DNA from 4 places in the Paenibacillus sp. 2003 genome. Region 4 is predicted to be linked to each of the others. Evidence: predicted binding sites of a transcription regulator. Region 4 holds the regulator's gene; each other region holds the start of a gene.
What was found. The regulator Rex, encoded in region 4, represses fermentation and respiration genes when NADH is low (regulators of the CRP and FNR family bind a similar motif). The targets are predictions, from matches to a motif close to TTGTGAAATATTTCACAA.
Positions count from the first base shown of each region.

Region 1: nirB (nitrite reductase large subunit NirB) is a predicted target of Rex. The motif match lies at 1,122-1,139, and genes of this name have one in related genera.
Region 2: nadA (quinolinate synthase NadA) is a predicted target of Rex. The motif match lies at 848-865, and genes of this name have one in related genera.
Region 3: pflB (formate C-acetyltransferase) is a predicted target of Rex. The motif match lies at 1,203-1,220, and genes of this name have one in related genera.

Region 1 covers NZ_JAVDTB010000002.1:309,060-311,261, reverse strand. The annotation lists gene nirB (nitrite reductase large subunit NirB) at 1-1,032, opposite strand, end outside; gene J2X75_RS13485 (metal-dependent hydrolase) at 1,308-2,015, shown strand.
Region 2 covers NZ_JAVDTB010000014.1:18,769-20,970, forward strand. The annotation lists gene nadA (quinolinate synthase NadA) at 1-776, opposite strand, end outside; gene ftsH (ATP-dependent zinc metalloprotease FtsH) at 1,074-2,202, opposite strand, start outside.
Region 3 covers NZ_JAVDTB010000008.1:155,050-157,251, forward strand. The annotation lists gene pflB (formate C-acetyltransferase) at 1-1,120, opposite strand, end outside; gene adhE (bifunctional acetaldehyde-CoA/alcohol dehydrogenase) at 1,945-2,202, opposite strand, start outside.
Region 4 covers NZ_JAVDTB010000001.1:2,716,746-2,718,947, reverse strand. The annotation lists gene dinG (ATP-dependent DNA helicase DinG) at 1-425, shown strand, start outside; gene J2X75_RS11670 (redox-sensing transcriptional repressor Rex) at 639-1,292, shown strand; gene J2X75_RS11665 (amidohydrolase) at 1,279-2,202, shown strand, end outside.

The sequences.
Region 1 (2,202 bases), on a different contig from region 4:
CGAAATGACGGTGTGCTCTGGACTGTCGATGAATTCACCAGTTGAAAAGACGTCTACACCCGAAATTTTCAATTTCGTAGATACTACAGAACCTTCATATGGAGCGGTCTCTACACCGCAGATATGTTTCGCGAGAATCATGCCTTGTTCGAACAAGGGGGCAACGAGGCCGTAACATACCCCACGGTGCTCTGTACATTCCCCGACCGAATACACATTCTCAAGTGAAGTCTGCATATAGTCATTCACGACAATACCCCGGTTCACTTCCATACCGCTTTCGCGGGCTACAGTCGTATTGGGTTTAATGCCTACAGCCATGACCACAAAATCAACATTCAGAACCGTATCATCTGCAAAACGTATCCCTTCAACGCGTTTGCCGCCCAGCAGTTCGGAAGTCTGCGCACCCATCTTGAACCGGATACCCTGACGTTCGAGTTCTGCCTTCAACATGGCTGAAGCTTGTGGATCAAGCTGACGCTCCATCAGATCCTGCATCAAGTGCACTACGGTAACTTCCATGCCAAGTTGTACCAACCCTTTGGCAGCTTCAAGACCCAGCAGTCCGCCCCCGATAACGGCCGCTCTTTTGTACTGTTTGGCAGCGTCGAGCATCACATTACAATCGGCGATATCGCGGAAACCGACAACACCCTCTTTGTCATGTCCCGGAACGGGGAGAATGAAGGAGTTGGAGCCTGTTGCAATGATAATTTTGTCATAAGGAACGCGAGTTCCTTCTTCAGTCACAACTTCGTGTGTCTCGGCATCGATTCGTGTAACCGTTGTGCCTGTGTGCAGCGTAATGCCGTAATCTTCATACCAGTGAAGGTCGTTCAGTACGATGTCATCCAGTGTTTTGCTTCCTTCCAGTACATAAGACAACATAATGCGGTTGTAGTTAGGGTAGGGCTCTGTGCCAAAAACAGTAATATCAAATCGCGATGTTAATTTTAAAATTTGTTCTACAGTACTGATTCCTGCCATTCCGTTACCTATGATAACGAGTTTCTCTTTTTTTCCGTTCATGTGTGTATGCCTCCTTGGATAGACGCTGTACATTACCAACAATTTTAGTGGTTTATATTTGAAATTATACAAGTAGTTGACGACAATTTATGTGATTTAATTCACTAATAAAGATAGAAGAGTCATAAATATAATAATGTGCGCCCCATCACAGAAAGTTATATTTATTTTCATACAAATAAGAAATGCGAACTATTGTTCTTATTTTGTTTTCGTTGTAAAATCGGAACTGGGCCTTATTGTTCCCGATTTCTTTGAAAGGACGTTTTTGCATCATGATGGGAAGATCCCACCTTATTATCGGGACAGGTGTGTCGCTTTCTGTTCTGCAGTTGGCCGGTATGCCGGTGACAGCGCCGGCAGTTACGGTTGCACTGATTGGTTCGTTATTGCCTGACATTGATGAGCCAAATTCGCTGCTGGTATCCAGAGCCTTGCCTAACAGTCTGATCAGGTTGTTACAGACGATTCTGTTGCCCACAGCTGTATTTGTGTACTTCTATGTTCATGCCAAACCATGGAACCTGTTGCTTGCGATCCTCATTGCGCTTGTGTCATTCCTGCCTTCACGTTCGCTTCGCAAAGTGTTGATGTTTGCGATTGGACTCGGACTGGTCTTTTATGGTCACGCGTTCGCACCGTGGAACTTGATTGCAGGCAGTTTGTTAATGCTCTGCACCACACTGACTCATAGGGGACTGACACATACCCTGTACGGAACCGCAATATGGGCGGGCTTGTTGTACAGCACGACCCAGCAGCAGGGACCGGAGATCTGGGTAGCGGGAGGAACTGCATATGCGATGCATCTGTTGGCCGATTCACTCACCAATCGAGGTATTCGTCCGTTACCACCGCTCAAGTGGCGCATACGGGTGAATCTGATGAGTACAGGGACCAAGCGTGGGGCCGTTGTAGAGAATGTCTGCATTGTGCTTACTCTTATTTTGGCCTGGATTGCATTCTCACCGCTATTTCTATAGCCATCCAAAAACGCCAGCTCGCATATTGTGGGCTGGCGTTTACAGATATGCATTTCATAATGAATGGATCGTAATAACCTAGCCAATTCAGGATTGAGAAGGAGAATCAGTCAGGTCGTCAATATCGGAAGAACCAAATACAAATAAAACAACAAGAATGACAATGATCAGTAGCTCAGCGAACCCA
Region 2 (2,202 bases), on a different contig from region 4:
TGTTTATCCGGACTATCCAGACGAAGCTGATATCCTGTACCATCTTCGGTACCTACGATAAATTCCTTCGCTGATGAATTTTTGCAATACTCCAGAATAGCTGTTGTGCTGCCTACAAAATCACCCATTTCTACAACCTCAGGGCGACACTCTGGATGGACAACAAACTCTGCATTTGGATGCTTGGCTCTCATCTCCACCACATCTTTGACTGTAAGCATATCGTGAGTGTTGCAGTAACCTTCCCAGATAATCATTTTCTTGTCTGTATGCTGCTGCACATAATGTCCCAGGTTTTTATCCGGTACCCAGATAATTTCGTCGGAATCCACCGATTGAATAACCCGGACTGCGTTCGCTGATGTACAACAGATGTCAGTCTCTGCTTTGATCTCAGCCGAGGAATTGATATACGTAACCACCTTGGCATTAGGATGTTGTGCTTTCAATTTGCGTAGTCCATCCACATTCACCATATCTGCCATTGGGCAGCCCGCACGTTCGTCCGGGATAATAACTGTTTTATTTGGCGCCAGAATTTTAGCGCTTTCACCCATAAAATGAACACCACAGAAAACGATCACATCCGCATCTGTCTGTGCTGCCTTCTGGGCTAACAGAAATGAATCTCCACGGAAGTCGGCAACCTCCTGTACTTCGTCACGTTGATAATAATGGGCAAGAATAATGGCATTACGTTCCTTCTTCAACTCCATAAGCCGCTCACGCAGCTCGCGGTTCATCTCAGCCTTGCGCTCTAAAGCCAGAGCTTCCACCTGTGATCCTCTCCTTTATCGGGACAGCGTCATGCGCTGTTTCGTGGGCTAACCTAAGTCGTTATCTTCGCTTGAGAAACGAATCACAAGCGGTTTAACAACTAATTTACACAACGTTCACGACTCTGTCAATAAATGAAAAAGGCCCGGAACAGCGCTGTAACCACCTGTTTGCTAACTGGTTCGCCATCTAACTCCCGTTTATCTTTATCTATCCTCTTTTAAAATAATGGATAAAAAAAGAGAGCCCGAGGGCTCTCTTGATTTTACCTGCTATCATAGCCAGATGTATTGTCATTAAGACGTTGGCTTCGTTCCGCCATCATCCGGGTTATTGTTATTACCCTTTTCCAGATTCGGAGCTTCGTTTGGAATATCTCCGGCTGGTGGCTCAGGCGTTTCATCTTTACCTTGAATACGAACACGCACATCACCGATGGTGTCGATGATTGGCTCTCCGCCTTCAGTTGGTGTGCCTTCACCATCATTGTCATTCTCTGCTTTTGGAGTCAAAGAACCTGTTTCGATCAATTGCTTGATCTGATCCATTTCCAAAGTCTCTACCTCAAGCAAAGTTTGAGCGATCAGGTGCATCTCTTTTGAATGTTTAACAAGCAAGTCCTTACACTTCTCATAACAGTCATTGATAAAGCGTTGCATTTCCTGATCAATCTCATAAGCAATGGAATCCGAGTAATTCTGTTCATGACCGATATCCCGACCAAGGAATACCTGTCCTTGTGAACTTCCGAATTGCATAGGTCCCAATTTCTCACTCATACCGTATTCCATAACCATGCTGCGAACAATACCTGTCGCTTGCTGGAAGTCACTGTATGCACCAGTACCAATTTCTCCGATGAACAATTCTTCAGCTACACGACCCCCGAGAAGTCCGGTTACTTTATCCAGCAATTCCTGCTTGGTAACCAGCATACGGTCTTCTTTTGGCAACATGATTACATATCCACCCGCACGTCCGCGCGGAATAATGGTCACTTTATGTACCATATCAGCATGTTCGAGGAAGTATCCTACAATGGTATGACCTGCTTCGTGATAAGCAACGATTCGTTTCTCGCGATCACTGATGACACGGCTTTTCTTCTCCGTACCAACGATGACACGGTCAATCGCTTCGTCAACTTCCTTCATGGAAATGTCTTTACGGTTACGACGCGCTGCAAGCAATGCCGCTTCGTTCAAGAGATTCTCCAAATCCGCACCAGAGAAACCTGTTGTACGCTTCGCGATAATATCCATCTTCACATCTTTGGTCAGTGGTTTATTACGGGAATGTACTTTCAGGACAGCTTCACGACCTCTTACATCAGGGCGGTCAACCGTAATTTGACGGTCAAAACGTCCTGGACGCAGCAAGGCAGGGTCCAAAATATCTGCACGGTTCGTTGCGGCAATGATGATA
Region 3 (2,202 bases), on a different contig from region 4:
AGAGAACAGTCAAGTTCGGTTCTGGTGCAGGACCCAGGTTGTGCAGTGTATGCAGGAAACGGAAGCTGTTTTTGGTTACACGTGTTTCACCATTCACAGACATACCACCGATGGACTCGGTCACCCATGTTGGATCTCCACTGAACAGTTCGTTGTAATCCGGTGTGCGCAGGAATTTGACAATCCGCAGTTTCATTACGAAATGGTCCACCAATTCCTGAGCTTGTTCTTCGGACAGAATGCCTTCTTGCAGGTCACGCTCAATGTAGATATCCAGGAAAGAAGATACACGTCCGAGTGACATCGCAGCACCATTCTGTTCTTTGATCGCAGCGAGGTAACCGAAGTACAACCATTGGAATGCTTCTTTTGCTGTTGTCGCTGGCAAGGAAATATCGAACCCGTGCATATCGCCCAATTGTTTCAATTCTTGCAATGCACGAATCTGTTCAGACAATTCTTCCCGCAGACGAATGACATCTTCATCAATGACATCAACTTCGAGTGCATTTAATTCACCTTTTTTGTTACGAATCAGGAAGTCTACCCCGTACAAAGCTACACGACGATAGTCACCGATGATCCGGCCACGGCCGTAAGCATCTGGCAGACCTGTAATAATCCCTGCTTTACGCGCTGCACGCATATCGGAAGTATAAGCATCGAATACACCCTGGTTATGTGTTTTGCGAATGTTTGTAAATATATCAATGACGCCTTGAGGCAATTCGAAGCCGTATGCTTCACATGCATCAATCATCATCCGGATTCCGCCTGTTGGTTGAATGGAACGTCTGAATGGAGCATCGGTCTGAACGCCGACAATCTGTTCTTTGGATTGATCCAGATAACCTGGTTGGTGAGAAACAATAGTCGCTGGTGTGTTCACATCAACGTCAAGGACACCGCCGTTATCCCGTTCCTTTTTGGTCAGATCAGATACGATCTCCCACAATTCTTTGGTATTCTGAGTTGCACCTGCTAGGAATGCTTCATCACCGTAATACGGAGACAAGTTGTGTGCCAGAAAATCATTCACATCTACGGATTTGGTCCATGTTCCTTTGGTAAAGTTTCTCCAGCCTGTTTGTTGTTTGACATCTTTTTCAATCACCGACATCGTAATCCCTCCACTAATTTGGATTTCTGGACACATAACATCTTGTTTCATTCGTAGCATTGTGTGCCCAGAGCCGCGATTAATGTGAATTGTTTCACATAAACCGGAACATGTTCTCTCTACTTGGGAACCGGAACCGCGGGATGAATATTTTTCTTACATTTTCAGTATACGACTTGAGGCTTTCATCATCTGTGATTTTTGTCACAAAGTCAGTGAACTAACTCACTCCACCTGCGCTGTGTCCCATTGAACTTGAAACTTTACACAGGATCACTGCGTGCCAGACAACCTTACAATTGCTGCTCATTATTTAAATTTACTGAAAAAGCGAATGAACATTCGGTGGTGTACACTGGCCACTGCAAGTAGAGAACAACCTTCCGATCGCTGTTATCCCCGGATTTTTTGATTCACTTTTTCAAAGGTGAAAATCCAGTGATAAAGGCGAACGCTCCGCTTCTTCAGGTTTTTTCTCTCCTCTCCGTTATCGTGTACAAGTTTAGTTCAACTGATAAAACAACAATGTCCAAAATCCAGTGCAAAGACGCAAGCTTCGCTCTTCAGGTTATTTCTGCCCCTCGTTGTTGTGTAAGGGGATCGTTCAAACGGCCTCATCACGGATTCCGTGTAACCTCTTTTAGAACCCTTTGCTCCTCTATGCTTGGAGCAGCAAATCAAATCTTAGAATAAATCCCGAAAAACAGGTGCTTCGCTCTTCTGTGCTTCTGCCCACTCGTTATTGTGTGAAAGACGGCAATCGGGGCTCCCCTCTCGGGGAACCCTGATCTTCTTGCCGTAAGGCACGCTTCGTTCTAGATTCTTTATTCAAACTTTCCGTAGAAAGCGTTGCGGTATACATCAGCCAGTTCAGTTACCAACGGCAACTTTGGATTGGCGGTTGTACATTGGTCTTCGAAGGCACGGTCTGCCAAATAATCTACATGTGCTTCAAAGTCTTTGGCATCAAATCCGATTTCCTGGAACGATTCTTCAATGCCCAATGTTTTGTTCAGTTTGCGAATGGCATTGATAAGACTGGTTACGCCTTCTTCTGTTGTACGTGCAGGCAATCCCAGAAT
Region 4 (2,202 bases):
TGACTCGCAGGTTCCAAGATGCCAAAGCTACGGTACTTCTGGGTACAAGCAGCTTCTGGGAGGGTGTAGATATCCCGGGAGAGGCGCTAACCTGTCTCGCTATTGTGCGACTGCCTTTCCAGCCACCGAATCATCCGTTGGTGGAAGCCAAGAGTGAGTTGCTTCAGGAACAGAAGAAAAATCCGTTCATGAAACTGTCCGTGCCGCAAGCGGTCATTCGTTTCAAGCAGGGATTTGGCCGGTTGGTGCGTACAGCGAAGGACAGAGGAATTGTCATTGTTTATGATACACGGGTGATTGAAGCGTACTATGGTAAATTCTTTTTATATTCTTTACCTGGTCCCAAAATGGAGCATATGCTCACGGAGCAAATGGTTCCACGAATTACCGAGTGGTTGGAAAAACCTGTTAATGAACAAGAATAATGGTTGTTTTGTTCGTTATATCATTGCATGACACTATCGTTTGGCGTTAAACTTTATTAGATATTTCCGTATCCGATTAAAGCAGTTGCACGTAAGAACTTATAACCTAAATTACAAGGAGCATTCTGTATACAACGTCTATCTTTGAATTTATACAGAATGCTCATCTTTTCATCTATTATTTTATCGTGGCCTTGGTAAGGGGGAGCAAGAATGAAATCGGATAAAATTTCGGAAGCGGTGGTACGACGTCTGCCTGTATACTTGCGTTATTTGAACGAGTTGCATCAGCGTGAGGTGGCTACTGTTTCTTCTCAAGAGCTTGGACAGAGGCTGGATCTGAATCCGGCCCAAATTCGTAAAGACCTGGCTTACTTCGGTGATTTTGGTCGTAAAGGGATCGGGTATGATGTATCCTATTTGATCGAGAAAATTCGTCACATTCTCAAAATCGATCAGCAAATTAATGTAGCTCTGGTAGGAGCGGGTAATCTCGGTCAAGCCTTGTCTAACTACAATGCATATCTGAAAGACAACATGAAGATTGTTGCTGTATTTGATGCATATGGACCGAAGATTGGTAGTCAAATTAACAGTTTGACGGTAAAACCAATGAATGAATTGACGGAAGCGGTTAAAACAGAAAACATCCGCATCGGAATTATCACGGTTCCGGATACGGAAGCCCAAAATGTAGCCGATCAGCTTATTGAATCCGGAATCGAAGCGATTCTTAATTTTGCACCAACCATTCTAAAAACACCGCCGCATATCCGCATTCACCATGCTGACTTTACAACGGATCTGCTTAGTTTGGCCTATTACTTGGAGACTGGAAAGGACGACGAGGAAGATGACAACAAATAGATGGGTAATTCACAACGGCAAATTTGCCGTTAATGAAGGCGGCACAACATGGAACGTGGTTCAAGGATACATGGTTGTTGAGGATGACAAGATTGTGCATATTGGTGAGACATTGCCGGATGGAGACAAAAATTGTACCAAAGTGGATGGAAAAGGACTGTTCTTCCTGCCGGGTCTGATCAATACGCATGGTCATGCAGCAATGTCGTTGCTCAGAGGGCACGGAGACGATCTTGCGTTGCAAGTATGGTTGCAGGAAAAAATGTGGCCGATGGAAGCGAAAATGACTTCACAAGACGTATATTGGGGAACTTCGCTATCGGTGCTTGAAATGTTGAAAGGCGGAACTACAGCTTTCCTGGACATGTACGATCACATGGATCAAGTTGCCAAAGTTGTGGAGCAATCAGGCGTTAGAGCAGCACTGGCACGTGGTGTAATCGGGCTGTGCTCGGAAGAAGAGCAACTGCGGAAGCTGGACGAGTCGGCAGCGTTTGCACGTGAGTGGAATGGACAGGCAGATGGTCGCATTACAACCGTAATCTCGCCACACGCCCCATATACATGCCCTCCTGACTACATAGAGAAGCTTGTACAGGTCGCGAACGACCTGAACCTTCCTCTCCATACACATATGTCTGAAACGCTTCGTGAAGTGGAGCAGAACGTGGCTGATTATGGACTGCGTCCTGTGGCACATCTGGAGAAACTGGGCTTTTTCTCTCGTCCATCCCTGGTTGCACATGCGGTGCATCTGAATGACGAAGAGATTGAAATTTTGGCCCGTCATGATGTGGCTGTATCCCATAACCCGGGAAGTAACCTGAAACTCGCTTCCGGTGTTGCGCGGGTACCTGCGTTACTGAAAGCAGGAGTTACCGTGTCACTCGGAACAGACGGACCGGCAAGC